Regions from separate parts of the Brevibacillus sp. 1238 genome, predicted to be linked through region 1. Evidence: riboswitches for the same ligand, from Rfam matches in the RefSeq annotation. Region 1 holds a riboswitch; each other region holds the start of a gene.

What was found. Region 1 has a riboswitch for glycine ahead of gcvT (glycine cleavage system aminomethyltransferase GcvT). Riboswitches for the same ligand answer to the same signal wherever they lie in the genome.
Region 2: it holds a riboswitch for glycine, as region 1 does, so the genes downstream of both, M2298_RS01545 (amino acid permease) here and gcvT (glycine cleavage system aminomethyltransferase GcvT) in region 1, are expected to answer to the same signal.
Region 3: it holds a riboswitch for glycine, as region 1 does, so the genes downstream of both, M2298_RS01615 (iron-sulfur cluster biosynthesis family protein) here and gcvT (glycine cleavage system aminomethyltransferase GcvT) in region 1, are expected to answer to the same signal.

The regions. Positions count from the first base shown of each region.
Region 1 is NZ_JARXWC010000002.1:222,939-233,980, reverse strand. It holds gene dat (D-amino-acid transaminase) at 7-858, shown strand; gene M2298_RS04910 (lipoate--protein ligase family protein) at 952-1,782, opposite strand; gene M2298_RS04905 (undecaprenyldiphospho-muramoylpentapeptide beta-N-acetylglucosaminyltransferase) at 1,859-2,932, opposite strand; gene gcvPB (aminomethyl-transferring glycine dehydrogenase subunit GcvPB) at 3,040-4,509, opposite strand; gene gcvPA (aminomethyl-transferring glycine dehydrogenase subunit GcvPA) at 4,502-5,854, opposite strand; gene gcvT (glycine cleavage system aminomethyltransferase GcvT) at 5,901-7,001, opposite strand; glycine riboswitch at 7,093-7,209, opposite strand; glycine riboswitch at 7,210-7,306, opposite strand; gene M2298_RS04885 (DEAD/DEAH box helicase) at 7,527-9,227, shown strand; gene M2298_RS04880 (YqhG family protein) at 9,270-10,394, shown strand; gene M2298_RS04875 (hypothetical protein) at 10,504-11,042, shown strand, end outside.
Region 2 is NZ_JARXWC010000001.1:338,527-349,568, reverse strand. It holds gene M2298_RS01570 (metal ABC transporter permease) at 1-638, opposite strand, end outside; gene M2298_RS01565 (metal ABC transporter ATP-binding protein) at 638-1,381, opposite strand; gene M2298_RS01560 (NAD-dependent succinate-semialdehyde dehydrogenase) at 1,676-3,049, opposite strand; gene M2298_RS01555 (hypothetical protein) at 3,115-4,497, opposite strand; gene M2298_RS01550 (iron-containing alcohol dehydrogenase) at 4,512-5,657, opposite strand; glycine riboswitch at 6,063-6,162, shown strand; glycine riboswitch at 6,166-6,224, shown strand; gene M2298_RS01545 (amino acid permease) at 6,563-7,936, shown strand; gene M2298_RS01540 (sigma-54 interaction domain-containing protein) at 8,038-9,639, opposite strand; gene M2298_RS01535 (hypothetical protein) at 9,660-9,998, opposite strand; gene M2298_RS01530 (response regulator) at 10,123-11,042, shown strand, end outside.
Region 3 is NZ_JARXWC010000001.1:351,446-359,640, forward strand. It holds gene M2298_RS01580 (YebC/PmpR family DNA-binding transcriptional regulator) at 1-240, shown strand, start outside; gene M2298_RS01585 (ABC transporter substrate-binding protein) at 555-1,505, opposite strand; gene M2298_RS01590 (hypothetical protein) at 1,599-1,751, opposite strand; gene M2298_RS01595 (LysR family transcriptional regulator) at 1,821-2,687, shown strand; gene M2298_RS01600 (YfcC family protein) at 2,852-4,258, shown strand; gene M2298_RS01605 (mandelate racemase/muconate lactonizing enzyme family protein) at 4,290-5,399, shown strand; gene M2298_RS01610 (VOC family protein) at 5,506-5,922, shown strand; glycine riboswitch at 6,112-6,216, shown strand; gene M2298_RS01615 (iron-sulfur cluster biosynthesis family protein) at 6,446-6,784, shown strand; gene lpdA (dihydrolipoyl dehydrogenase) at 6,914-8,195, shown strand, end outside.

The sequences.
Region 1 (11,042 bases):
CTCACCATGCTTTATGTAGATGGCAAATGGGTGGAAGAGGGGCAAGCAGCGGTTCATCCGGAAGATCGCGGATACAACTTCGGGGACGGCATCTATGAAGTCGTACGAATCTATAAAGGGCGCATGTATCAATGGGACGCCCACTTGACCCGCCTGTTCCGCAGCGCGCGGGAAATCAAGCTGGAGCTGCCGTGGAGCCTGGAATCACTGACCGATTTGGCTCAAGAGCTGATGGCGAAAAACAACATTACCGACCAGGACGATGCCACCTTGTACTTGCAAATCTCTCGCGGCGCCGCTCCTCGCGTCCACGACATCCCAAGTGCCATCACTCCGGTCATCATGGCTTTCGTGCGCCCCAAGGCTCGGCCAGTCGACGATTTGAAAAAGGGTTGGACCGCTTCCCTAGTAGAAGACATTCGCTGGCTGCGCTGTGATATCAAGACTCTCAATCTATTGGGAGCCGTCCTCGTCAAACAGTACGCCAAGGACAAAGGCGCACAGGACTCGATTTTGCACCGCGACGGGATCATTACCGAATGCAGTTCGTCCAATCTTTTCGCGGTAAAAGACGGCGCGCTGTACACGCATCCGGCTGATCACCTGATCCTGCACGGCATCACCCGTCAGGTCGTCATCGATCTGGCCCAGGCAAACGGCATCGCTGTTCACGAAAAGCCGTTTGACATCGCCTTCCTCAAACAAGCGGATGAGTTGTTCCTCACCAGCACGACCGCAGAGATCATGCCGCTGATCTCCGTCGATGGCGAAGCGGTAGGCAACGGTCAGCCAGGTTCGGTTACGTCCAGGCTGCAAGCTTTGTTTGAACAGCACATTCACGACAGCGTACTCGTCTAACCGTACGGAACGGATGAAAAACGAAAAAGCTCACCAGCGATTGTTCACACTGGCGAGCTTTTTTCTGTACGTTTGTCACCTGTCGGCTATCGTCTATCGGCGCAAGTTCCATTCGTCTGTCGCATAACGGGTGGCGGCGAGTTCCTCTGCCAGCGCCCGCTCTTCGTCTGTCAGTGCGGACGGCACCAGTTCGACGTCGAGACCGGAGGCAAAGCCTTTGGAAAATGCCTCGATCGCTTCTTGCAAGCTGACAGGACGCGGGCTTACTTCGTTAATCGTCACCGCTTTTTGGCGGAAGCTGTCCATCATCCGCTGTTTGACGCGATCCGACGGGAAATGCAGCAGCGAGAACAGCAAATCGACGTCCATATCGAGCAAGATCGAGCCGTGCTGGAGGATGACTCCCTTCTGACGCGTTTGCGCACTGCCCGCTACCTTTTTGCCTTCGACGACCAGCTCATACCACGATGGCGAGTCAAAGCAAGCAGACGAGCCTGGCGAGTTGTACTTTTCTTTTTCCTCCTCGCTGGCAAGCGACACCATCTCTGCGGCAAGCCCCAGGTTCTGGAAGCCGTGCAGCAATCCGAGGCTGATGATTTTGTAAGCCTCTGTCACGCCAGACGGCATCCGCGGATGATCTTCGGACACGATCACACTGTACGTCAGCTCCTGATCGTGGAGAACGGCGCGTCCGCCTGTTGCCCGGCGCACAAAGCCAAGTCCGCGCCGCTGTACTTCCTCCAGATTGATTTCCTTGATCGCCTTTTGAAAATATCCAATCGACAAAGTAGCCGGGTCCCACGTATAAAAACGAACGGTCGGCGGTACCTTGCCTTCGCTGTGCAGTTGCAAAATCGCTTCGTCTACAGCCATATTCATCGCCGGAGACATCGGCTCCGTTACGACATAGCGCCACTGTTCCATATGTATGTACCTCCTTCTCACAACGATTTCATTGTACGCTTCTCCCAAAAGGGCGGCAAGACTTGGATGCGCTGTTTCAATGAGCCGCTTCCTCGATGATCGCGACGACTTGCGCCAAGGCGTCTTTTGGTTTTCCGATCGCGACGCGCTGCTTTTCCGCGATGGCGCTTCGCTTTTCGGCAAGGCTTTTCAACGCTTGCAAAAAGCTCGCCTCGTTCAGCGCCTCTTCCTGCAAGACGGCACAAAAGCCTTGCTGCTCAAATGAGCGTGCGTTCAACAGCTGATCTCCCCTGCTGGCTGCAAGAGACAACGGCACAAGCAGCATCGGCTTTTGCAGTTCGAGAAACTCGTAAATCGCATTGGAACCCGCGCGCGAGACGACCAAATCCGTCATCGCCAAAAGGTCGGGAAGCTCCTCCTGGACGTACTCGAACTGCTTGTAGCCTTTCCTTTGCAAGCTTTCGTCCCGTTGGTTTTTGCCGCAAATATGTACGATGGAATACTGTTTGAGCAGCTCATCGAGCGTTCCCCTGATCACTTCGTTCAAACGTTTTGCCCCGAGACTCCCGCCCATGACGAGCAGCACAGGCTTCCCCGGAGAAAAATCACACAGGGCCAGCCCTTGCTCTTTTCGGCCTTTTTTCAGTTCCTCGCGCACGATGGCTCCCACGTGCGTTCCCTTGCCTGCTGGCAGATGCTTCAATGTATCAGGAAAAGTCACGCATACTTTGTCGGCAAAAGGCAGCGACAGGCGATTGGCCAGTCCTGGCGTCAAATCAGACTCGTGCAGGACGACAGGCAGCCGATTCAGCCAGGCGCCGAACACAACCGGGACGGAGACGAAGCCGCCCTTGGAAAAGATTACGTTCGGCTTCCAGTCAGCGAGGAAGCGGTACGCCTGCCAAGCCCCTTTGCTCACACGCAGCGGGTCCGTGAAGTTTTTCCAAGCAAAATATCGGCGCAGCTTGCCTGTAGCAATCCCGATGTAGCGCACGCCGTCCAGCTTCTCGACCAGCTCCCGCTCAATCCCCTCTGTCGAGCCGATGTAGGCCACCTCCCAGCCCCGCTGCAAAAAATGCGGGATGAGGGCGAGGTTGAGCGTGACGTGCCCGGCAGACCCGCCGCCAGTAAATACTATCCGTTTGCTCATGTTTGTCTTCTCTCCCCGAAAGTCGGATCAACCCCATCTGTTCATGATAGCATCATTCGGAAAGAAAAACCGCCCTGTAAAAAGGCGGCTTTTCCCAAAGAGAGTTATTAAGCTTGTGGCTGATAGCGCAGGATCGGCTTGCGCGCCGCAGTCGCTTCATCCAGACGTTTTACCACGGTCGTGTGCGGAGCTTCCTGTACAAGCTCAGGTGTTTCTTCACACTCGCGGGCAATTTGCAGCATGACGTCGATGAACTCGTCGAGCGTTTCTTTTGTCTCGGTTTCAGTCGGCTCGATCATCAGGCACTCATCGACAATCAGCGGGAAGTAGATCGTTGGCGGATGGTAGCCGAAGTCGAGCAAACGTTTTGCGATATCCAGCGTGCGCACGCCGAGTTTCTTTTGGTTCACGCCAGACAAGACAAATTCGTGCTTGCAGACGCGGTCAAACGGCAGGTTGTACGCCGTAGCGAGACGACGCATCATGTAGTTGGCGCTGAGCACCGCATTTTGCGAAACTTGCAGCAAACCTTCTGGACCCATCGTGCGGATGTAGCTGTAAGCGCGAACGAGAATGCCGAAGTTTCCGTTGTAGCCTTTTACGCGGCCGATCGATTCCGGACGGTTGCTGTCCCAGTAGAAGCTGCCGTCTTCTTTTTTCGCCACGATTGGCGTTGGCAAAAATGGTTCGAGAACCTTTTTCACGCCGACTGGTCCAGCACCTGGGCCGCCGCCGCCGTGTGGTCCGGTAAATGTTTTGTGCAAGTTGAGATGCACGACGTCAAAGCCCATGTCGCCTGGACGGGCAATGCCGAGGATCGCATTCGCATTGGCTCCATCGTAGTACAGCAAGCCGCCTGCTTCGTGGACGATTTTCGCCATCTCGACGATGTCTTCCTCGAACAGACCGAGTGTGTTCGGGTTGGTCAGCATGAGCGCTGCCGTGTCAGAGCCAACCGCATCGCGCAGAGCTTGAATGTCTACCAGACCGCGCTCGTCAGAAGCAATCGTAACGGTATCCAGACCTGCTACAGCCGCAGACGCCGGGTTTGTACCGTGCGCGGAGTTCGGCACGATTACTTTTGTACGGTGAGCTTCTCCACGGCTTTCATGGTAAGCGCGGATCATCATCAGACCCGTCCACTCGCCTGCCGCTCCGGCAGCCGGTTGCAGGGTAACGGCGTCCATTCCGGTGATTTCAGCCAGTTCTTCTTGCAGGTTGTACAAAAGCTCCAGTGCGCCTTGTACAGTTTCTTCCGGCTGGTACGGGTGAGTTTGCGCGAAGCCGGCATAGCGAGCCACGTCTTCGTTGATTTTCGGATTGTATTTCATCGTGCAAGAACCGAGCGGGTAGAAGCCGTTGTCTACCCCGTGGTTGCGACGGGACAACTCGGTGTAGTGGCGAACGAGTTGCAGCTCGGATACCTCTGGCAATTCAGCAGGGGTTTCACGAATGAGGTGCTTTGGCAAAAGGCTTGCGACCTCTACTTCCGGTACATCCAATGCCGGCAGATTGTAGCCCACACGGCCCGGTTTGCTCATTTCAAAAATCAGTGCTTTCTCCTGGTCGTTACGCACGTGTGATCGCCTCCAATTCAGCCGCCAATGTGTCGATTTCTTCCTTGGTCCGAAGCTCGGTTACTGCGAGCAAGGTGTGGCCTGCAAATTCTGGGTAATCCAGCCCCAGATCGTAGCCGCCGATGATTCCTGCCTGGAGCAGTTGCTTGTTGGCTTCTGCTACTGGCTTGGACAGCTTGACCACGAACTCGTTGAAGAACGGGGAAGTAAAGACGACTTCCAGCCCTTTGGCTTGCAGGGCTTGCTTCGCGTAATGCGCCTTTTGCAGGTTCATCATCGCCATTTCCTGTACGCCTTGTTTTCCGAGTCCAGTCAGGGTGATCGCAGCCGCCAGTGCCAACAGCGCCTGGTTGGAGCAAATGTTCGAAGTCGCTTTTTCACGACGGATATGCTGTTCACGAGCTTGCAGCGTCAGTACGAAACCGCGCTTGCCGTTCTCGTCTTTCGTTTGCCCGACGATGCGTCCTGGCATTTTGCGCATCAGCTTGCTCGTCGTCGCAAAATATCCGCAGTGCGGTCCGCCAAACGATGCCGGGATACCGAACGGTTGCATGTCGCCTACTACGATGTCAGCGCCCAGTTTGCCTGGCGCTTCCAATACGCCCAGTGCAAGCGGGTTGGAAGAAACGACGAACAGGGCGCCTTTGCCATGAGCAATCGGCTCAACTGCTGCCAAGTCTTCCACGTTTCCGAAGAAGTTAGGATATTGCACGATCACAGCCGCTGTGTTTTCGTCAATCAGCGCTTCCAGAGCTTGTGTGTCGGTTACGCCATCGCTGTTGATGCCGACTTCAACCAGCTCTACGCCTTGACCGTACGCGTATGTTTTCAGAACGCCGCGCGCTTCCGGATGCACAGCGCGGGAAACGATGACGCGCTTTTTGCCAGTGTGACCAGCCGCCATCATAGCCGCTTCTGCCAAGGAAGTCGCTCCGTCGTACATGGAGGAGTTCGCTACTTCCATTCCTGTCAGTTCACACACCATTGTCTGAAATTCAAAAATTGCTTGCAGCTCGCCTTGGCTGATTTCAGGCTGGTAAGGCGTATAAGCCGTGAAAAATTCTCCGCGGAGCAGCATGTGGTTGACTGTGCTTGGCGCATAGTGCTGATAAACGCCAGCACCCAAAAAGTTGACGTGTGTGCTGAAGTTGACGTTTTTGTTAGCCAGGCGAGTGAAGTATTTGACCAGATCAGGCTCGGACAGAGCTTCTGGAATGTTCAGCGCACCTTTGAAACGCACCTCTTCCGGAATGTCTGCAAACAGTTCTTCTACACTGGAAATGCCCAGAGTTTCGAGCATTTCGCGCTTGTCCTGATCAGTTTGGGGCAGGTAGCGGTATTTCACGAACGTTGTCCTCCTCAAATAGGATGTATTGTGGGCTTATGCTTGGTTATTTCGCACGTTTATAAAAAGGAGCGGCAACAACAACAGCTTTCAGTCGTTTTCCGCGAATTTCCACTTCAACCTCTGTGCCAATCGCCGTGTGCTCGCTTTTGACCAGGGCCAGACCAACGTTTTTCTTCAAGGTCGGGGATTGTGTCCCTGTGGTCACTTCTCCTACCAGCTCTTCTCCGACATAGACCGGATAGTGCGTGCGCGGAATGCCGCGATCGATCATCTCGATCCCTACCAGCTTGCGAGGCGCGCCGTTTTCTTTTTGCGCTTTCAACACCTCTTGGCCGATGAACGGCACTGCTTTATCTACCTTCACCGCGAAACCGATACCCGCTTCGATCGGTGTAATGTCCTTGCTCAGTTCCTGACCGTACAGTGGCAGCTTGGCTTCAAAGCGCAGCGTGTCACGCGCACCCAGTCCGCAAGCAACCAGACCGTCTTCTTTGCCTGCTTCAAGCAGGGCGTCCCACAGCTCTGCCGCACGATCCGCAGCCAGGTAAATCTCGAAGCCATCTTCGCCCGTGTAGCCTGTACGGGATACCAATGCCGGAATACCGCTAACCTCTACATCGCGCTCAAAACGGAAAAAGCCGATTTGGGACAGATCCGTTTGAGTCAGCTTTTGCAAAATCGATTCAGCCAAAGGCCCCTGGATCGCAATCTGCGCCGTTTGCGGCGAGATATTTTCGATCGTGACGCCCGGAATCAGGTGCTCCTGCAGCCATGCATAGTCTTTGTCAATATTGCCAGCGTTGATGACAAGCAGGTAATGGTCGTCTGCGTATTTGTAAACGAGCAAATCGTCGACCGTACCGCCGTCCGGGTAGCAAAGCACGCTGTATTGAGCTTGTCCCACTGCCAGCTTGGAAACGTCGTTGGTTGTCACGCGCTGCAAGTATTCGAGCGCGCTCTCGCCTTTTACGTCCACCTCTCCCATGTGGGATACATCAAACAAACCTGCTTTCGTGCGAACAGCTTCATGCTCCTGACCAATGCTGGAAAACTGTACAGGCAGCTCCCAACCGCCGAAGTCGATTGTTTTGGCGCCGTATTTTGCATAGGAATCAAACAGTGGCGTTCTTTTCAGATTGGACATGTGTGGCACCTCCTAAAGGCAGATAGTCGGCATTTTTCCCCATGAAAAAACAGAGGCGAAAAAACGGGTACACCAAAAGAAAGGTGCCCATTTCTCCTCCTCTGTCCTTGGTACCTGAGAGTTACCTTGCCAATCAAGCTCGGCGGGGATCACCGGGCTTGCAAGTTTCCCCTTTGGTGGCTCGACATGCGAGCTCTCTCCAGAGTTGCGTCCAGTAGAGGTTCTTTTGCCTGAGAGATTCACCGTTACCGGCTTGCTCCTTCGGCGCTGCAGTGGTTCACGCAGTCTCTCCCTGCTACTATCATTCGCGTTGGTTAGATGGTCATACATAAGTTTTTGCTATGATTTCCATACTAATGAACGAACTTCCTCTATATCCTACCATGAGAGTCGACAGTTGAAAATATGCAAATTAACAGTCAGATCAAGAAATACTTAACAAAGTGATGAACATTACCCATAATGTTAAGTTTTTTATTAAAACGCATGAAAGTTATGGCAGAGCTGTGTAAAGGAGTAACGTATATGCCGAATGTTCCTGTTTCATTTGACACGAGCTGGATATCGCCGCTGACCGAGCGGCTGCACGAAGATGGTCCATGGGACAAGTGGGAGCTGTTCAAGCTGGCGCTGGAAGCAGAAGAAGCGATGGCGGTTCGCGAGTTCGATTCTTTGCAATGCCTGAACTACTTGCCGCTGCTCTCGCCTTTTCCCCATCAGCTCCAGACGGCGGAACGCGTGCTGAATGACATGCGCGGCCGCGCGATTCTCGCGGATGAAGTCGGATTGGGCAAGACCATCGAGGCAGGGTTGATCATGAAAGAATACATGGTCAGAGGCTTGGCGAAAAAAATTCTCGTCCTCGTTCCCGCCTCTCTCGTCATTCAGTGGACAAAAGAACTGCAACAAAAATTCGGCATTCCTGCCGTCGCGCAAAAAAAAGAGTACATGTGGCGTCAGCACGAAGTCGTCGTCGCCTCCATCGACACGGCCAAACGCGATCCGCATCGCCGCCATGTGCTCGATATCGACTACGACATGCTCATTATCGACGAAGCGCACAAGCTCAAAAACAAGCGAACCCGAAACTATCAATTCGTGAAGGAAATTCGCAAAAAATACTGTTTGCTGCTCACCGCCACCCCTATCCAGAACGAGATGGACGAGCTGTACAACCTGATCAATTTGCTCAAACCGGGGCATCTGGGCCACTCGACGTCGTTTTCCACCAATTACGTCGAGGGAAAGCGCCAATCGAAAAACAGCGAAAAATTGCGTGAAGAAATCGAAAAGGTCATGATTCGCAACAAGCGAAGCGACGGCGGCATCCAGTTCACCAGCCGCCGCGTGCAGTCGATTCCCATCGAGCTGACGCAGGAGGAGATGAAGCTGTACGAGGGCGTCACGCGCTTTGTCCACGATCAGTACAAGACGGGAACCGGGCTGTTCAATTCGCTCGCTCTCATCACGCTCCAGCGCGAGGTTTGCTCCAGCAAGGAAGCCTCCTTCATGACGCTGTACAACATGCATCAACGCACCAGCGAGGAGTCTTTGCTGCGGGCGCAAATACTGGAACTGGTGGAGATGATCAAGCGGATCGAGACGCATTCCAAGGCCGCCAAAACGGTCGAGCTGATTCAGCAGATCAACGACAAAGTGATCGTTTTCACCGAATATCGGGCCACGCAAAATTACTTGCAAAAATATTTGCATGACCACGGAATTACCTCTGTGCCGTTTCGCGGCGGCTTCAAGCGCAGCAAAAAAGACTGGATGACCGATCTGTTTCAAAACCGCGCACAAGTGCTGATCGCGACAGAAGCAGGCGGCGAAGGGATCAACCTGCAATTTTGCAATCAGGTGATCAACTACGACATGCCTTGGAACCCGATGCGTGTCGAACAGCGAATCGGCCGCGTTCACCGTCTCGGGCAAAAGCGGGATGTGCACATTTACAATCTGTCCACGGTCGGGACGATTGAAGAACATATTCTCAAACTGCTGTACGAAAAAATCGATCTGTTTGAAATGGTCATCGGCGAACTCGATGATATCGTCGAACGCCTCAACCTGAGTTCCTCGCTGGAAGAAAACTTGACGCAAATTATTATGGACTCCGCATCCACGCGCGAAATGGCTTTGAAGCTGGACAACATGGGGCACGCGATTCGCGCAAGCCGCCAGCCGCACGTCGCCCCTGCTCTCTCGGAAGCCGCCGAGCAGTAGTCTGGATGCCCCCAACTAGCCAACAAGAAAAGAGGTTCCCTGATGCAAGCCAACCAGGTCAGGCAATTCGTAGAGCGCTATCTCGCGACTTTTTCTGCTCACATCGTCGAATCCCACCCCGACTACTTGACGGTCAAGCTGCCTGTCGAGGTCGACAAAGATATCGGCAACCGGCCTTTTTACTGGAGCTGGGTCGACAAAATGAATCTGGCGTACCAGCCGCTCGTGCTCACCTTCGCCTTTCACCCCGACCGCATGCCGGACGGGCTGCGTGCCGAACACCTCCACCTCGGCGCCGGGCGCATGCAGCAAATTTTTGCCTCGGCGAAAAAGCACGGTCAATTCGTCTGCATGTACGAGCAAAATACCGCTTCGCTCCCCGCCACGGGCAAACGCCGTTCTACGCCGCTCGTTCCGTGGCTGGGCATCAATCTAAAAGTGTCGTTTCTGTGCGACAAGCGGCGCGATCTCATGCTCTACCTCGGGGTCAACCTGCACCAGCCGCGGGTCGTGCACGACTTTTCGACGTACTTGTTTCAGTTGCCGCTCTCCCCGGCCATCCCGGACTATTTCTATACGCTTGATCGGAAAATTTCCGTAGAGGATGCGCTCCAGATGGCTCGCCAGGAAGCCGAAGCGGTCATCGCCAAGGAAGACCAAGCGTGGGCTGCCGAGGCAAAAGCCCGCTTGGCGGAAGAACTGGACATTCTCGCCGCCTACTACGAAGAACTGGCGAAGCGGGAGCCGCAAGCAGAGCAGGCTGATGCGGACGACGAAGAAGCGGAAAAAGCCGAGGAGCCGCAAGCAGCGCAAGCCATCGTTCCCCTCCCGCAAACGGAAGCTCCTCCTGTCGCGGAGCCTGTTGTCGAAGCAACGCAAACCATTGACGAATACCGCTCATCTGGCGGACGAATCCTCGACTTTTTACGTGCGAATGGCATTCAGGTGACACCACGGGAAGAAATCAATCAGGAAGAGTGGAAAAAAAGCACGCCGGAAGAAGAAAAACAGCGGCGAATGGACGAGCTGCGCTGGCAGTATGAACCGCGCATCGAGGTTCACTTCATTAACGGCGGGCTGTTTTACTTGCACTCGAACCCGCCTGTTCAAAAGCTTTCTGGCGCAAAAACGGTGCGCCATCTTCCCACAAACGGGCGAATCATGTAAAAGATCAACGAGAAGTAGTGTGAGAGGAGTGACAAGTTGCAACAAATCTTTTTGTCATAGCTGGTTACAATAGGAATAGGATAGCCAGCGCAAAAGGTGGTGCATGTTTGTGACCAGACGATTTCTGCCCTTTCTCGGGGTCCTCTTGTCTTTCGTATTGATCTCCTGGCCCGTTCATGCCGAGGAGCAAGGCGGCTGGGAAAAAGCGTTTCAGGCTCAAATCCAGACCTGGATGAAAGAGCTCGCAAGCCGTGATCCGCAATTCAAAGAGTGGCAAAAAGCTGATACAGAAGTACAGACGCTCGGCCCGAACCAGCATCAATGGCTGGTCAGCATCAAAAAAGCCGACAAGCAAGTAGGCTATCTCGTCGTCGGAGAAACAGTCGAATCGAATGTCCCGGAAAAATTCGTCTTGCTCGAATACGGCGTCGGGGAATACATTTTGTTCGACGATGCCTTCGCTCCCCGGGAAATTGCCGCTGAGCCAGTCTACGACGGATTCGCTTCCCACTGGCTGATTGCCCGCCAGTCTTCGGCGCAAATGGTGAACGCCAAAACAGGCGAAGCTTATCCCGCTTCGTTTGCAGCCAACGAACCAACCGTGCTGCAAAATCTGGTGCAGACAGGACAAAAACTGACCCAGACCCG
Region 2 (11,042 bases), on a different contig from region 1:
AGCAAATAAGCTGTCGCTGCGGGAGTAATCAGCATGGCGACCACCAGCACGATTCCCACGGTTTGCAGCGACGCTACGGTGACCATCGTCAGCAACGTCATCAGCAAATAGTGAATCAGATTGTTGCGCAGACCGTACGCCGCCGCAATCGTCGGATCGAAGGACGTCAGCAGCAGTTCCTTGAAAAACGCGTAGACGGTCACAATCACAATCACGCCGATCCCGACCGTCACCCACATGTCGGACGGTCGCACTGCCAGAACGTTCCCGAACAAAATGTGATACAGGTCCGTGCTGCTTTTCAGCATCGTAATCATGATGATTCCCAAGGCAAAAGCGGAAGTGAACAAAATTCCGATCGCCGTATCATTTTTAATCCGGCTGTTTTGGCTGACATATCCGATCCCGATCGCTGTAAGCACCCCGGTGGCGACTGCGCCCAGGAAAAAGTTGATCCCGAAGGCATACGAGAGCGCCACCCCCGGCAAAACCGCGTGGGAGATGGCATCGCCCATCAACGACATCCCGCGCAAAATGATGAAGCTGCCAATGACCCCGCAAATGATTCCCACCACGACTGATGTAAACAATGCCTTTTGCAAAAAATCATATTGTCCGATCGCTTGTAAAAATTCCATTACGCAGTTACCTCGGCCTTCTCCAGAAATTGCAGCTGATGCGCGTAAGCTTTGGACATGACTTCCCGGTTCAGCACCTCATCGACTGCTCCAAACTTGATCAATTCCTTGTTCAAAAGCAGCAGCTGATCGAAATACGCATTCGCTTTGCTCAAGTCGTGGTGGACGACTACGATCGTTTTGTCCTGAAGCTGAAGCTCCTTCAAAATATGGATGATCGTTTCCTCGCTGGCGACGTCGATTCCGACAAACGGCTCGTCCAGAAGGAGCAATTCCGGTTTTTGCGCCAGTGCCCGGGCCAAAAATACGCGCTGCTGCTGCCCGCCTGACAACTCGCCGATCTGCCGCTTGGCGAAGTCCTCCAGTCCCACTTTTCGCAGGCACTCCATCGCCCACAACTTTTCCTTTTTTTTCGGAAATTTGAATAATCCGACGCTTGGATATGTTCCGATGAGAACCGTATCCATCACCGTGATCGGAAACGTCCAGTCGATTTGGCTTCGCTGCGGCACATAAGCGATTTTCTTGCGCACCTCGCTTACTTCTTTGCCGTAAAACAGGACGTCTCCCTTGTCTTTTCCGATCAACCCCAACATGGCTTTGATCATGGTCGATTTGCCTGCGCCGTTCGGGCCGATGATGCCCACCATGCTGCCCTGCTCAACCGCAAACGATACACCCTGCACGACCTCAACTCCAAAATAGGAAACGTGAAGCTCTCTGACTGACACAGCACTATTCATGAGATTCCCTCCAAAAATAATCAGTCGTTTTATTCTCGCTGTTGCGCTACATCATCCGCTCTGGTTGTCCCGACTCACTTATATATGCTTATACACAAAATTGTAGTTATTAACCAATAATATTCGCCATGGCAAAATAATATGCTTGTGTATAAAAATGTTTCCCTGATGCAAAATTTACTGGAAATCGTTCTCACTGTCAACCCTTAATTTCATTTTCTAGGGAATAAAGAAAAAGCACAGCCCGCATATCACGCGCTGTGCTCTTTGTTTATTCACTTTGCCATCTGTTGGTTACACCAGTTGCAGCGAAATGTATTTGACCTCCAAATATTCTTCGATTCCTTGGTGACTGCCTTCCCGGCCGAGACCGCTTTCCTTCATGCCGCCAAACGGTGCTTGCGCGACAGATGGCCCCCCGTCGTTTACCCCGACAATGCCGTATTCCAGATTTTCCGAGAACATGAATGCCCGCGTCAACGACTGGGTGAAAACGTAAGCCGCCAGTCCGTACGGTGTCGCATTCGCGCGTCTGATGACGTCCGCGTCGTCGGAGTACGTGCTGACAGGAGCAATCGGCCCGAACGTCTCCTCTTGCATGCAGAGCATTTCGTCTGTGACCTCCGAGAGCACAACAGGCTTCAAGAAATAGCCGACCGCACCTTCCAGCTCCGGATTGCCATGCAGCACAGCCCCTTTGGAGATAGCGTCGTCTACCTGCTGCCGGACTTTTTTGACCGCTCTGTCATCGATCAGCGGGCCGATCTCGACATGGTCCTCTGTCCCGACACCTACGCGCAGCGCAGCGACCGCTTCTGTCAGCCTTTGCAAAAATGGTTCTTTCACAGCCTCGTGCACGTAAATCCGGTTGGCGCAAATGCACGTTTGCCCGGCGTTTCGGAATTTGGACTGGATCAAGCCTTTGACAGCCGCTTCGAGATTCGCATCTTCTGCCACGATGAACGGCGCCAAACCGCCCAGCTCCAGAGACAGCTTTTTCACGGTGTCCGCCGCTTTTTTCATCAAGAGCTTGCCCACAGGCGTCGATCCGGTAAACGTCAGCTTTTTCACGCGAGAATCTTCCATCCAGACGTCGACCACTTCTCCCGCCCGCGAAGTAGTGACGATGTTGATCACACCTGCGGGGATGCCAGCCTCCTCGGCGCATTCCGCCAGCAACAGCGCCGTCAACGGCGTCTGTTCCGCTGGCTTGGCTACGGCCGTGCAGCCTGCGGCAAGCGCCGGAGCGAGCTTGCGTGCGATCATTGCCGCCGGAAAGTTCCACGGAGTAACCGCAGCCACGACACCGACAGGCTGCTTCTGGACGATGATCCGTTTGGAGACGGCAGACGACGGGATCGTCTCCCCGTAAATCCGCTTCGCTTCTTCCGCGTACCATTTGATGTAGCTGTTGGCATACTGCACCTCGCCCCGCGCTTCTGCAAGCGGCTTGCCCTGCTCCATCGTCATCACGTAGGCGATTTCATCGAGTCTGGCTTCAATGGCCTGATGCCAGCGCTCCAGAAGAGTGGCCCGCTCGTAAGCCGTCGTTTTCGACCAGCTTGCAAAAGCGGCTTGCGCGGCATCGACTGCCTGCTTCGCTTCTTCCGCACCTGCGTCCGGCACACTGCCAATCGTCGCGAGCGTCGCCGGATTTTGCACGATCATGCGCTTGTCAAGTGTCAGCCATGTTCCGTTCACGTAAATCCCTTTGTTCCACTCTTGTTGTTGTTTCACGCCGCTTTTTCCTCCTGTTCATTGGCTGTAAACAATTTCTCTTTTTCTCCGCGCAACCAATCTTTTCCATATAATAAAACGCACAGCAAAATTCCCGCGCCAAAAGCCATCGCTGCGCCTTTGATCACCAGAATGGCTCCGACGACTCCGGCGATCCCCAAATCGCGCTGGCTGCGCGCCTGCATCACGCCAATTCGCACGCTGACGTAGCCTTGCACGAGCAAGGTCAATGCCACTGCAACACCGAGAATCGGCTGAACGAGGCTGACGATCGGCAACAGCAGCAGACCTGTATTCGTTCCCCAGCGGAAAGAGCCTGCGCCCCCGAAAAAGGAGTTCATCGCCTGCTTGCCTTTTTTGAACCGCTCCACGACCACGACCTGCATCGCTGCCCACATCGGGCCGCACATCGTAATATCTGGTCCGATCAGGCTCATCAGCATGTTGCGTCCGCCAAAAATCATGTGCGCCCGGTCAGGATTGTAGTCGACTTTTTCATCGAGACGCACCTGGTCAGATTCGGATAACAGCGCTTTCGTTTTCAGCACATCGCCAAAGACGACAAGGTAAGTGGCGAACACCGCAGGAAGCGCCGTGATGAAAAAGGACAGCGCCGGCAGCCCCAAGCCGAAAACCGTATACTGCGACCAGAGCGTGGCGAAGTCCGGTTGGCTGAATCCCCACTGAATGTCCGGCCACTTCGCTTCCCCGAAGATCGGCGCTACGAATACCGCCAACAAAATCGCAGGCAAAATCCCCAAATTGCCGAGCAGCGCCCACAGCTTGCCTTTTTGCTTCAATCCTTCAAAATGCTTGGAAAATACGAGATAAAAGCAGAAACCGATACAAATCGCAATCGTGTACGGGAACAGGTCGAACTTCCCGCCTTTTTCAAAAATCGAGGTGATCGCGCCAATCCCCGCGCCGAGGATAATGCCTGATTTGATCGCGTTCGGCACGAAGTTGACTACCCGTTTGGCAAGCCCGGTGACGCCCAAAATAATCGATAGCAGCCCAAGCGTCAACTGGAAGGCAATCAGGGCGTACACCCGATCCGGCCCTTCGGGAAATTGCCCGACAAACAGCACGATCAACGGAATCGCAGGGGTAATCCAGCCCGGAATGACCGGATCGCCCAGCAAGTGGTGCAGCAAATACAAGAAGCCATTTAAAATGACGACAGCCAAGCCGACCTCAAACGGCATGCCAAGGTGATCGGCAAGCAACGTGATGGCGCCGAGATCGACGGCGCACATCAGCAATCCTTGCAAGTAATCAGGCCATTCAAAACGATAATGCACGAACGGCAGGCGAATTTTGAACGGGCCAGCCGGAATATACGGAGTCTCTGCACCATCTTTGCGTTGCTTCCACTTCATGTGATATCCCCCTCTTAGTAAGCTGCGCGATATATATCTTCTATGTCTTTTTTCCGCAAGGTGCGGGGATTGTTTTTCAAAAGCCGGGTCTGCTTCATCGCTTCTTCCGCCATCTCGGCAAGCGCTGTCTCAGGGATGTTGAACTCGCGCAACGACTGGGGAATTTCCACGTAACGGCACAGACGCGTCATCGCTTCGATCGCTTTTTCCGCCGCTTCATCCAGGCTCAGGCCAGTTGTATTTTCTCCGAGCGCCCGGGCGATGTCTCCCAGCTTTTCCAGGCAGGCGATCTTGTTCGTGCGCATCACGTAAGGCAAAAGCAGCGAGTTGCTGACGCCGTGCGCCATGTGGAAGCGTCCGCCGAGCGGGTAAGCCAGGGCATGTACAGCTCCTACCCCTGCATTTCCGAAGGCAAGACCCGCCATCAACGCGGCTGTAATCATGGCTTCGCGCGATTCGATGTTGTCCGGGGCCGCGTACGCTTTTGGCAGGTGAACAGCGATCAGCTTCATCGCGCCAATCGCCAGCGCGTCCGTGACTGGGGAGGCAAACTTGGAAATATAGGCTTCCACTGCATGCACCAACGCATCCACGCCGCTCGCAGCGGTAACACTCGGCGGGCACGTCAGCGTCATCATCGGCGAGACGATAGCGACATCCGGCAGCAAGTAAGGGCTTACAATTCCTTTTTTTACTTGCTCCTTCGTATCGGACAAAATCGAGATATTGGTCACTTCCGAGCCTGTTCCCGCCGTGGTCGGAATCGCGATCAGCGGCAAGCCCGGCTGCTTGACCAGATTCGTGCCAAAATACTGTTCGATGCTGCCCTCATTAGTCGCCATGACCGCAGCCGCTTTCGCAATGTCGATCGCGCTTCCTCCGCCGACCGCAATCAGCCCGTCGTAGCTTCCTGCGCGAATCATGCTGACACACAGGTCGACGATTTCGATTTCCGGCTCCGGATTGACGTCCGGGAAGATGCCTGCCTTCATCGGCAAAAGCTCCTCGACTTGCGCTACCACCCCGGCCTGAATCAAAATATGGTCGGTGACGATCAGCGGACGCTGCACCCCCAGCCGGGCGACTTCCTCTGCAAGCAATGCCAGCGAATCGCGGCCTGTGACCAGCTTGTTCGCAGCAGCAAATGTAGAAATGTTCATGTTGTCACTCTCTCCCTTCTCTGTGCTGCCACTTAAAAGCAACTCCCGTGCCAAAGCCTTAAAATTCGCTGCACTCAACCTCGTTTGCTTCCGGCGAAATGGTAGATTTCCGCTCGCGAAACCACCTTTTCTCACATGTTCGTCACATTTTTCACTCTCGCTTTGCCCGGAACAAAAAGCAACCGTTTTCATCCGATCACCGATCATGTTTCAAATCAAAATACATCATATTGATTTGTTTTCGAATCAAATTGTTGTTGATTCTTGCCATCTCCCTTGTTTGTTGGACTTCAATCGGTCAAAAATGTTTTATGCTTAAAATAGTCTGTTAATTGGCAATTTTCGTTTGACAAGCTATTTGGAATAATTTACTATCAAAAGAACGCATGCGAATATCTATCGCGGATGAATATTGCGGGAGAGACTAAACTTACCGTTTAGCACCGAAGGAGCAAATCCTGACCCCCAGGACAAATCTCTCAGGTAAAAGGACCGCAATGGGACGCATCTCTGGAGAGAGCCATTGGCCACCAAAGGAGTTAAACACTCTCAGGTAAAAGGACAGAGGAAAATAGGAACCAGCCTATTTTTCCCGTTCCTTTTTTTATTGGCGAAAAATAGGATTGCTGCTAGAAATCGCTGCGCTTTCAGGGGAACAGCCACATCCCCACTCGGGCAAACAAGGAGGGAGCAACCGGAAGCAAACAGCAAAAAATAAGGACTCACTGAAAAATGTAAGCGTTTTTTTCGTTGGAAGTAACTTAATGATGTATTTATTCTGTACAGCTATGTTACTATGAGAATTATAAAGAATCATAAACTTTTGTGAAGAAAAAGTCGTCGAGCAAGTAGTTGTCTTTCCAAGTAACTTTGCAGAATCAGACAGAGAGAAAGAGGGGGATCACATGGAACAACAAAAATTGGCGAGAGGTCTGAAAAACAGACACGTTCAACTCATCGCAATCGGTGGAGCCATTGGTACCGGACTATTTCTGGGTGCGGGAAAATCCATTCACCTCGCCGGGCCATCCATTTTGTTTGCGTACCTGATTACTGGGATTATTTGCTTTTTGATCATGCGCTCGCTCGGCGAACTTCTCCTGAGCAACCTGAACTATCATTCCTTCGTCGACTTCGTAAAAGACTACCTCGGAAACATGGCTGCGTTCGTCACAGGCTGGACGTATTGGTTTTGCTGGATTTCGATTGCCATGGCCGATTTGACGGCTGTCGGCTTGTACACACAGTATTGGTTTCCGGGAGTGCCGCAATGGATGCCGGGGTTGATTGCCCTCGTAATTTTACTTTTCATGAACCTGGCAACCGTGAAGCTGTTCGGAGAAATGGAGTTTTGGTTCGCGCTGGTAAAAGTCATCGCGATTCTCGCCTTGATCGTCGTCGGTATCGTCATGATCGTCAAAGGCTTCTCTACCAACTCCGGCGCTTCCAGCTTCACGAACTTGTGGAGCCATGGCGGGATGTTCCCGAACGGAATCAACGGCTTCTTACTTTCGTTCCAGATGGTCGTCTTCGCGTTCGTCGGCATTGAACTGGTCGGGCTGACTGCCGGAGAGACAGAAAATCCTGAGCGCGTCATTCCAAAAGCGATCAACAACATTCCGATCCGCGTCTTGCTGTTCTACGTCGGTGCGCTGATCGTGATTATGAGCATCTACCCATGGAGTGCGATCGTTCCGACAGAAAGCCCGTTCGTGCAAGTGTTTGCCGCAATCGGAATTGCTGCCGCTGCGGGAATCGTCAACTTTGTCGTACTGACCTCCGCCGCTTCGGCATGTAACAGCGCCGTCTTCAGTACAAGCCGAATGGTCTACTCTTTGGGCAGAGAACAAAACGCGCCTGCGGCCATGACCAAGCTCACAACTCGCCAAGTTCCTGCCAATGCCCTGTTCTTCTCTACCGTCGTCATTCTCATCGCCGTTGTATTGAACTACATCATGCCAGAAGGCGTCTTCACGCTGATCACGAGTGTCTCGACGGTTTGCTTCCTGTTCATCTGGGGCATTACGGTCATTTGCCACCTGAAATACCGCAAGACAAGACCAGAGCTGGCAGCGCAAAACAAATTCAAAATGCCGCTCTATCCGTTTGCCAATTACTTGATTCTCGCTTTTCTCGCGTTCATTCTCGTCGTGCTCGCACTTGCTGAAGACACGCGCGTTGCCTTGTTCATCACACCTGTCTGGTTCATCATGCTCGTGGTGATTTACAAGCTGCGCAAAGCGAAAGTCGATCAGGTCAAAATTGCCGAAAACTCGTAAGCGGTAAGCGACACAACCAAAAACCACATTCATGAACGAATGTGGCTGCATGAGTAAAACAAACATCCCGCGATGGCGTCAGGCGCTCGCGGGATGTTTTCCTATTCGTTCAACTCCGGTTCGCTGCCGATGTGCAGCTGCCACTTTTTCATCTTCTGGACGAGCGCACTTTGGCTGATCCCAAGCGCTTCCGCTGCCAATCTCGTCGTCCGGTGCGTCTGGATCGCTTGGCTGATCATGCTGCGCTCCAGTCGTGCCACCGCATCGCGCAACGACGTCGGCTCCGCTTGCGGAAACACCTGTTGCAAAAAGCCGGGCAAATCTCCCACGTCAATCGTGTTGTGAAAAGTCGTGACAACCAGCCGCTCGACCAGGTTCGCCAGCTCCCGGATGTTCCCCGGCCAACTGTAGTTGGTCAGCCACTCGTAGCACTCCAGCGTCATCGTTTTTTGCTCGTTGTACTTTTCGTTGAATTTTTCCAGATAGGACTCAAGCAGCGGGACAATCTCTTCCCGGCGCTGCCGCAGCGGTGGAACCTCGAAAGTGACGATGTTCAGCCGATAGTACAAATCCTCGCGGAACAACCCTTCCCGCACCAGCGTAGCCAAATCCCGATGAGTCGCCGTGATGATCCGCACATCTACATGTCGCACTTGCGTGGAGCCGACGCGCATGAATTTGCTTTCCTCCACGACCTTCAACAGCTTGACTTGCAGCTCCAGCGGCAAATCGCCAATCTCGTCGAGAAAAAGCGTACCGCGATGGGCGCTTTCCAAAATGCCGACCTTGCCTTGCTTGAGCGCTCCCGTAAACGCCCCCGGCTCGTAGCCAAACAGCTCAGCCTCCACCAGATGGCCCGGGATTGCCGCGCAGTTCAACTCCATAAAAATTTCGTTGGCTCGACTGCTCCTGGCGTGGATGTATTTCGCAATCATGCTTTTCCCTACACCCGTCTCGCCCTGCAACAAAATTTTTGCATCTGTCTTGGCGACTTTGTCAGCCAGGCGGAAAAGCGAGCGCGTCGCTGGCCCGAGCACAACATCTTCCAGCCCCATCTGATCGGCAGGAGGCACATCGCTTTGCAGCAGCTTTTGACTATCCAGCTCGTGCTTCAAGCGGATCAGCTCGGTGATGTCCCGGACACTGCTGATGATGTATAAAATCTCGCCTGCGGACGACAGCACAGGCGTCGCGGAAACGATGATTTTGCGGCTGTTGCGTATCGTCTGGATCAACGTCACGGGCCTTCGCGTGCGGATCGTCTCCAGCGAAGCGGACACGGAGATCATGCCTTGCTTGATCAAATCGCCCATATGCTTGCCGATGACCTCTTCTTCGCGAATCCCGGTAATGCGCTGGTACGCCTGGTTGATGAACAAAGTAATGCCTGCTCCGTCTGTAATGTACACGCCGTCATACAGCGCATTGAACACGATTTGGCAGATCGGACTCTCGAAAAAAGCGTGAAGCTGCGCCTGCGAGCTTGCCTGCCGCTTTCGATCCGGCAAGCTCACTTCCGGCACCACGTATTCGACAATCGGCCGCGTCAATTCCCCGCGATGAATCGCATGGGCGATCGCTTCTACCGTCAAATAGCCGATAAATTCGTCTTCTTCACTGTATACTTCCTGCACTTCGTTCCGGTCTGGCGTAAAATGGGCGACGGCTTCCTCGACCGTCATCGTTGGACGCAATGGATGCATGTGCGATTCTCTCCCGGATGTCATGACCTGATCTCGCTCTCTTCAAATGGTTCCAATATTCCTTCGATCTTTATTCCTTGCTTGCGTTTGAGAAAAGCCATAAAAGGAAAATAAGAAATAAGACTGATAACCGCGGCGCCAAAAGTATAGACGATGACAGTGCCTGCCGCATTCGCCAGGCCAGCAAGCAAGCTGTCCCACATGCCGCTTGCTCCTGAATGTCCCTCTGTGGCACGCATCAAAAACAGAAAAAGCAGTTGAACAAGTCCGATCAAGAGACCCAGTGAAAAACCGGCTCCCACACATAGTTTGAGGTAGGAAGATATTTTCAAGTATTTCACTTTCCATACGGTGTACATGACTGTCACCCCTTCCTCTCTATTTTACTAGATGAATCGGGAGCAAGCCGCGCTTTTTCCGGAAGATTTTGAGATTTGTGTTGTAAAATGAAAACAACGTACATCACAGATTGCGAGGTCGTTCATGAAAACTTTTCACGTCAGCCATGCCCGAAAACTGACCATTCTCATCCTCCTGATCATCGTGGTCGCCTTCTCCCTGTCCGGCTACATCATGCGCTCCCAAACCAACCGGATCATGAAAGTCGAGATTGAGAACAAGCTGACCCTGCAAAGCCAGGCTCTGGCCGAACGGATGGACGCTTTCTTTGCGCAAAAAGCGTTGCTGATCAGGCAAATGAGCACCAACCAGGCAATCTTGCGCTACCTGCAAACCGTGCAGACGCGAGAGCATGCCTTCACCAGCCCGCATTACTTGGACGTAGCGACCGCATTGGACGGCATCCAGCGGCTGGACCACAACCTGGGCCTTGTATGGGTTTCCAGCAATGCGGGCAACTTCACGATCGGCAACACCGACACGCTCTCAGGAAAAGACTGGTCGCTCACCAAACGCCCCTGGTATCCAGACGCCGTCCGTTCCAATGACGTCGTTTTTTCCGAGCCGTACGCCGATTATCTCACGAAAAAAATGGTGACCAGCGGCACCATGAAGATTGAGGAAAACGAAAGGCTGCTGGGCTTCGTCGCCATCGATATTTTGCTCGACGACATTCCGCAAATGCTCGGCACGTACCCGATCGGGGAATCGGGCTACGCCATCCTGGTTTCCAAAGACGGAACGATCATGTACCATCCAAATCCCGAGCTTGTCAGCCGGCACAAGCTGACGGAACAACCAGGCGATCTGGCCAAAATCGGACAAAGCATGGTCGCTGGACAAAAAGGATTGCAACTCGTCTCCATCGACGGCAACAACTATTACATCGGCTACTCCCCTGTCTCTTCCACGGGCTGGTCTGTCGCAGCCGTACTGCCTGCCAGCGAAGCGCTCGGACAATTGAACTCTGTACAAGACTTGTCCAGCCTGATTACCAAAGTCTC
Region 3 (8,195 bases), on a different contig from region 1:
ATTTTGGACGAAGACGGAGCTGTCATCGTCTACGCCGAGCCTGAGCAGTTCCACGCTGTACAGGAAGCGCTGAAAAAAGCGGGCATTACCGAGTTTACCGTAGCGGAGCTGACCATGCTCGCTCAAAACGAAGTAACGCTGGACGAAGAGGCGCAAGCCCAGTTTGAAAAAATGATCGATGCGCTGGAAGACCTGGACGATGTGCAACAGGTGTACCATAACGTTGATCTGGGAGAATAAATTTGTCCGTGAAAAAACCTTTGCTGGCAGTTGCTGCGAAGGTTTTTTTTCATGGGCAAAATAAAACCGCCTCCTAAAAGGAGACGGCATATATCGAGCTCGCTAGTTTTGAGGTGTTACCGATCATCACGTGCGACGCATCTACCTCCAGTGTGAAGTTAGAAGCTTATTGCAGTGTTGCGGTTTTCCTTACTCACTAGGTGATCGTGTAAATCATCCATGGCACATCGCCTCCGTTAGGGACTACAGCCTGTTTGAAAACACACCACCGAGCTCGATAAGTATAGTATGGTCCGATTTTGTGCTCTTATACATCATTTCAACATGCGGGCGGAAATCGCGTTCATGAAGGATTGGTTGCTGTAGGCAGTGCCCCCGGCCAAGCCCGGATTGACGGCGTTGACGTAAACCCGTCCGTCTTTGGCCACATGCAGGTTGCTCCATTCGCTTTTTTGCTGCAACTGTTCAAAGGCAGCTTCTGCGCCGGGGTCGCTGCTTTTGTCGACCATGACAAACAAATAATCGGGGTCTGTCTGGGCCAGTTGTTCAAGCGTCAGCGATACAGGCTCTTTTGCCTGTTCTACAACGTCTGGTGTCGCCAGCCCGAGATCGGTGTAGAGCAAATAGTTGTACCGTTCGTTTTTCGGGGAGACGACAAAAGCGCCCTCGTGGAACCAGACAGCCAACACCTTTTTATCCTTCAGCGGGGCAAGCTTTTCCCGCGTATTTTCGATGTTGGTTCTTACCTTGCTCACAATCGCATCCACGTTTGCGTCTTTGCCGCGCACTTCAGCCAAAAGCCGCAGGTTGTCTTCCCAGTGCGCTCCGTTCGAGGAAATAGGGATCACGGACGCTGCCTTTTCCAGCGTGGCGCGCTTTTCCGCAGGCGTCTTGTCAGAGGTCAGGATAGTGTCCGGGTAGAGAGCTTTCAGGTCATCAATCCGCTCGACGATGTCTGCCGGGAGCTTTTGCGTATTTTGCGTAATCGAGGCGTATTCCTGCGGGAACGCGCCGGATTTTTCTACCGTTGCGGCGAACGGCGGTATGCCGAGCAAAAGCGAGTCTTCAAAGCTGCTTCGCGAATCGACAAAGGCGATTTGTTTGGTTCGCGCCGGAATTTTATAGGCAGTGCCCAAATATTGAATGGACCTGGTCGGCTTTGCGTCAGGCGAGCCGTCTGCGGTTTGCCCTCCGGAACCCGCGCCGCATGCGGCAAGCAACAGAAAAACAGCCGTCACAGGGATGGCCAGTAGCTTTTTGTACATCTCTCGTCACTCCGATCGTACATATATGGTCTGTCTATGGCAGGGGAGATCATCACAGTAAATTATAGGGTACCCGAATGAGCCAGGGCTGCTTCATTCCTGAACATTTTCAGACATTCTCCCGTAAGCTTTTTCCGTCACCAAGAGCCATCGCCCCATGACGAAGCAGTATCCGTCAGCGCCAAGCGGCTTTTCGCCCTCCTGCGAGACAGGCTTTTCGGTGCGGTTTTCGTATTGTCTGTTCACAGCAAATGTTCTACGATGGACAAATACAAAACGAAACGAAAGTCTAACTGAGCTTTTGGGGTGATGGGGATGGAGCTGCGCCACTTGAAGACGTTCCACGTCGTTGCGGAATGTTTGAATCTCACCAAGGCTGCGGAAATTTTGCGCTATACGCAACCGACGATCAGCCTGCAAATCCAGGCGCTGGAACAAGACATCGGCCATACCTTGCTGAACCGGGTGGGAAAAAGGACGTTTTTGACGCCGACAGGCAAGCTGTTGAAAAAGCATACAGACAAGCTGTTTCAAAATCTGGACGAGCTGGAACAAGACTTGCGGCGGCTGGAAAAGCCGTACGGCAATTTGACCATCGCGGCGCCCGAGTTTTATTGCAGCTATTACTTGTCGCAACTGCTCAGCATTTACGTGAAGGTGCATCCGCAAGTGCAGATGAAGCTGCTCTGTTACAACAGCAAGGAGACGATCAAGCTGGTGGAGTCGAACCGGGCGGATATCGGGATTGTCGCCGGGAAGTGCAATCGGCCGGGGATTGAGGAAATTTTGATCGATCAGGAAGATTTGGTGCTGGTAGCGAGTCCGCTCCTGGTCAAGTCGCGCAGCGCCGAGGAGCTTTTTGCGGAGCATCCGTTCATTACGTACGATCTGGAAGGCGTTATTCGCGAATGTTTGGAAGAGATCGGCTGCAAACCGCTCTGGACGATCGAATGCGGCAGCGAAGAGGCGATCAAGCGGGCGGTTATGTCCCAGACGGGGATTGCCTTGATCAGCGACGTCATGATTGAAAAAGAAGTGAGGCAGGGAACGCTGCAAGTGCTGCACCGCTTTCCGAAAAGGCTTTTGACTTACTTGATTTATCCGCGCGACCAGCGCGATTACAGCACCGTCAGCAGTTTCGTCGACGTGGTGCTTGATGTGTGGCCGACTTTTCGGGCTTGAATGAAGCCGTGGTATACGACTTTCGGAAGCGATTCCGGGGGTCGTTTTTTTGTGTGGCGAAGTATGGATTTATTTATGGTTATCATTGAACAACCTCATTTTTCATGCCGAATCAAATCGACTACGATAAAAAAACAGAATAATAAAAAAAGGGGGAGTTGGAAGTGCTTCCAAACAGCAAAGAACAAGCAGCAAGACGCAAGAGAGGAATCAACGTTTTCGTGCTGTTGTTTGGCGTGCTGCTCATCGCGACGTTTCTCACCCACGTCGTTCCGGCGGGAGAATACGCCCGCGTGGAAGTGAACGGCAGAAACGTCGTCGATCCACAGTCGTACAAAGCGATTGAACAGACGCCCGTCTCCGTTTTTTCCCTGTTTAGCGCGATCCACACGGGGATGGTGGACGCAGGAGAAATTATTTTCTTTGTTTTGATCATCGGAGGAGCGTTTGGCGTGCTGACTGCGACAGGAGCTGTCGACGCTTTTATCCGCTCGCTGTCCAAAAAGCTCGGGAACAAGGAAAAGTGGCTGATCCCGATCATGATGCTGTTTTTCGCCTTTGCCGGGGCGTTTACCGGAATGGCGGAGGAGACGCTGGCTTACATCCCGATTTTGGTGCCGCTTGCTGTCTCGCTCGGCTTTGATGTCATCACGGGAACCGCGATTGTCCTGGTAGGAGCCTCGATCGGTTTTACGACGGCGATCATGAATCCGTTTACAGTGGGGATTGCCCAAGGAATCGCCCAGCTGCCGATTTTCTCGGGCATTGGCTACCGGATCATCTTGTTCGTGATCATGTATGCCGTATCGGTTGGCTTCATTTACCGCTACGCGATGAAGGTGAAAAAAGATCGCTCGCTCGGATTTTACGGCGAAGGAGTCGCAGCGTTTGAGCAGATTGCACCGACAACTGACCAACCTTTGTCCCAAACGCACAAATGGGTGCTGATCTGCTTCCTGCTTAACTTCGTCGCCTTGATTTACGGCGTCCTGCAATTCCAATGGTACATTACCGAAATTTCTGCCTTGTTCGTCATTTTGGCCATCGTAATTACGCTCATTTCCCGCATGTCTGCCGATCAGTTGATCGAGTCGTTCATGAAAGGGGCGGCGGGGATGCTCACGGGCGCTCTCATCATCGGGTTGTCGCGAGCGACACTGGTCGTGCTTGGCGACGGACACGTCATCGATACGCTGTTGTTCCATGCGTCAGGCATGCTGCACGAAATTCCGCCTGTGCTCAGCGCGGCTGGCATGTACATTTTGCAAGCGTTGATTCACTTCGTCGTACCTTCGGGCAGCGGACAAGCGGCGCTGACCATGCCGATCATGGCGCCATTGGCTGATCTGGTCGGAGTGACGCGGCAAACGGCGGTGCTGTCTTTCTCGCTGGCAGACGGAATCGGCAACATTATTTTCCCGACCTCGGGTTACTTCATGGCAGGGCTGGCGCTTGCGGGCATCCCGTGGATTCGTTGGGCGAAGTGGATTTTGCCATTGATTTTGATGCAGTTCGGGATTGGGCTGGTAGCGGTCATCATCGCCAATTGGATGCACTATGGACCGTTTTAAGAAAAATGTGTGAGCAATGGAGGGTTTCCTGTTGAAAATTGTTGCGATTGAAGTATTTGCGACCGAGCTGCCTTTGGTGCGGCCGTTTATCGTGGCCTACGATGCGTTTCACAAGCTTCCGAGCATCATTGTCAAAATGACGACGGACACGGGGCTTGTCGGTTACGGCGAAGGCATGCCCGACCCGCACGTGACGGGCGAGACATTTTCCAGCACGTACGAGATGCTGGTGAAAGACATTGCGCCGCTCGTCCTCGGGGCTAACCCGTTTGATATTGAAAAAGTTCACCGAATCATGGAGCAGGCTGTCTATTGCGCGCCATCTGCAAAAGCGGCCATCGATATCGCCTGCTACGATCTCATGGGCAAAGCCGCGGGACAGCCTGTCTACAATTTGCTTGGCGGAAAAGCGCACGACTTTTTGACGGTGCCTTATGTTGTGAGCATTTTGCCGCCGGAAGAAATGGCTCGCCAGGCGGCGCAAGCTTTGCAAGACGGATATTCGAGCATCAAGATCAAGGTCGGCGGCGATCCGGCTGTCGATGTCAAACGGATTCGCGCCGTCCGCGAGGCAATTGGCCCGGACGTCCAGCTGCGCGTGGACGCGAACCAGGGCTGGCGCAATGTGGCGACAACGATGCGCGTGTTGAAGCAAGTAGAGGACTGCCAGCTCGACTGGATTGAGCAGCCTGTTTTGGCGGACGATCTGATCGGTTTGGCAGAGGTTCGCCAAAAAACGTTCATTCCGGTCATGGTCGACGAAGGCTTGCACGGCGACAAAGAAATGCGGGAAGTCATCGTCCGCCAGGCAGCCGATTTGATCAACATCAAGCTGATGAAGTGCGGCGGCCTGTATCCGGCGCTCAAGCTGGTCGCGCAGGCAGAGATGGCGGGGATGGGATGTCAGGTTGGCTCGATGGTCGAATCAGCCGTGGCCACCGCCGCCGGGGCGCATCTGTCTTTGGCAAAAGGGATGATCTTTTCCAACGAAATGGTGGGGCCGCTCATGTTCTCCCGCGACTTCGGACAGCTTCGCTACGAGCAGGATCGCTTGCTGCTCGCAGATCGTCCGGGGCTTGGCGTGGAAGTCGATGAGGCTGTTGTGCGCGAGTTGAGTGTTTTTGCGGCGGAGGTTTCTTAGGAGGGGCGAATCAGTTGGCGTAATTAGCAATCCATAAGAAGCATCGTATCCCAAGAGATGGTACGATTTAATCAATCACAACACTTATCGAAAAGAGGGATACGCAATGGCACTGCAATCAAAACAAATTTTTGTCAATTTGCCCGTGAAAGATTTGAACAAGTCGATTGATTTTTTTACAGCGCTGGGCTATGAGTTCAACCCGCAATTTACGGATCAAAATGCCGCTTGCCTGGTGATTGGCGAAAATATTTACGCGATGCTCTTGGTGGAGGAGTTTTTCCAATCGTTCACGAACAAGCCCGTGACGGATACGGCCCAGAGCACCGAGGTCATCGTGGCGCTGTCAGCCGAGAGCCGGGAGCAAGTCGACGAGATCGTAAACAAAGCGCACGAAGCAGGGGCCAAGCCGGCTAAAGACCCGGTAGACCACGGCTTCATGTACAGCTGGAGCTTTATCGATCTGGACGGACATTTGTGGGAATACGTGTACATGGATGAGGCTGCGATTTCGCAACAGTAAAAAATAGGGTGGATCAACAGGCCAAAAGCAGGCGTTACCGCTTTTGGCCTGTTCGCGATGCCAGTCGTCATGGCGGCCCGCCGCAAAACGAATAAGGTTACCTGAATAATAATTTTTTTCAGAATTGACATCGGCAGAAGGAGTGTGATTTACTAATGTCAATGTTAGCCAACAAGTGAATAGCGGCGGATGATGATTGTAGGAGAGACTAAACGACGCGTTTAGCACCGAAGGAGCAAGTCCCATAAAACCCTTGGGATTAATCTCTCAGGTACCAGATACTACAATCGGACGCACCTCTGGAGAGCGCTGCACAAGCCACCCAAGGGGAATACTTCGGAACCGATTGATTGCCGAAGTTAAACTCTCAGGTAAAAAGGACAGAGGAAAGGTAGAGTATTCGTCACTCTATCTTTCCTCTGTCCTTTTTTGCTGAATGAAACGTCGCGTCGAGTTGCACAAAAGCGGGCGCAGACGCTTGCATTTCGGCCAAACGAAACGGATACGAGTGAAAGGTGGCGCGATGGGAAAGGAGCAGGCGATCACGAAAATGGAGCTTACGATCAAGAAAGCGGCTCAAGCAGAGCTGAAAAAACTGAATTTTCCGCAGGATACCGCGCTCAGGATTGACGTGGTGATCTCCGGCGACTGCGGTTGCGGATTTTTTGTCCAGCTCGGAGTAGATGAGTTGCGCAAAAACGACACGCTCGTGTACGAAAACGGGATTCCGGTCTGCATGGATCGGTTGACCAAACGGCATCTCGGGGATGTGCTTACCCTGGACTACGACCCTTTCCTGGGCTTCGCCTTGTCCAGCCCGGAAGAAGCTTTTGCGGATCGGCTCGCTGTTCGTCGCGGTTGACAACGGAAACAGGCAGAACAGCACGAGCAGCAGTTGGCCGACTGCAAGCAGGCGCAGGCGCCTCTTCCTGCGGGGTAAAACCGCGGGAGACGCCTTACACAGAAAAAGAAAAACAGGTGGAGAGAACAAATGACAACGAACGGAACAGTAGAGCAGGTGGATGTCCTCGTGATCGGAGCGGGGCCGGGGGGCTACGTAGCCGCGATCCGGGCGGCTCAGCTCGGCAAGCAGGTCGCGATTGTGGAAAAAGATACGGTCGGCGGCGTATGTTTGAACCGCGGCTGCATTCCTTCCAAGGCGCTGATCTCGGCGGCGCATCAATACGAAGCGATGACGCAATCCGCGAGCATCGGCTTGCAGGCAGCAGAAGTGAGCGTCGATTTCGCCAAGGTCCAGGCATGGAAGCGCAGCGTGGTCGACAAATTGACCGGAGGCGTAAGCTCGCTGCTCAAAGGCAACAAGATCAAAAGAATCAGCGGGGAAGCGCAGCTTGTCGGCGAGCAGCTGGTTGAGGTGAAAAATGGCGACGACTGCATACAGGTGCAATTCCGGCAAGCGATTCTCGCGACAGGCTCGCGTCCGATCGAATTGAAAGCCTTTCCATTCGCGGGCCGCATTCTTTCCTCGACAGAACTGCTGGCGCTTGAAGAATTGCCGAAAAGCTTGCTGGTCATTGGCGGCGGGTATATCGGGATCGAGCTGGGGCAGACATTTGCCAAGCTGGGCACGAAGGTGACGATTTTGGAAGGCTCGGACTCGATCTTGCCCGGCTTTGAAAAAGAACTGTCGCGTCTGGTGGCGAGGAAGCTGAAAAAGCTCGGCGTGGAAGTGCACACCGAAGCGCTGGCCAAAGGGGCGGAACAAACAGCCGAACAGGTCAGCGTCACCTATGCGGAAAAAGGCGAAGAGCGTCAGGCGACCGCTGACTATGTGCTTGTTACGGTTGGCAGACGGCCGAACATCGAGGGGCTGGGATTGGAAAAGCTCGCTGTCAAGCTGACAGAGCGCGGCTTCATCCAGATCGACCAACAGTGCCAAACGAGCATTCCGCACCTGTATGCGATCGGCGATCTGGTGGAAGGCCCGGCTCTTGCCCACAAAGCGTCGTACGAAGGCAAAATCGCGGCGGAAGCCATCGCTGGCAAAGACAGCAAGCTCACCGACAAAAAGATTCCCGCTGTCGTGTTCTCCGATCCGGAGATTGCCAGTGTGGGACTGACCGAGTCGGAAGCCAAAGAGCGCGGACACGAGGTGGCAGTTGGCAAGTTCCCTTATGCCGCGAATGGGCGGGCACTGTCTCTGAACGTCGGGGAAGGCTTCGTGAAGCTCGTGGGCGACAAGGAGACGGGGCTGCTGCTGGGAGCGCAGATTATCGGGCCGGAAGCGTCCAATCTGATCGGCGAGGTTGCCC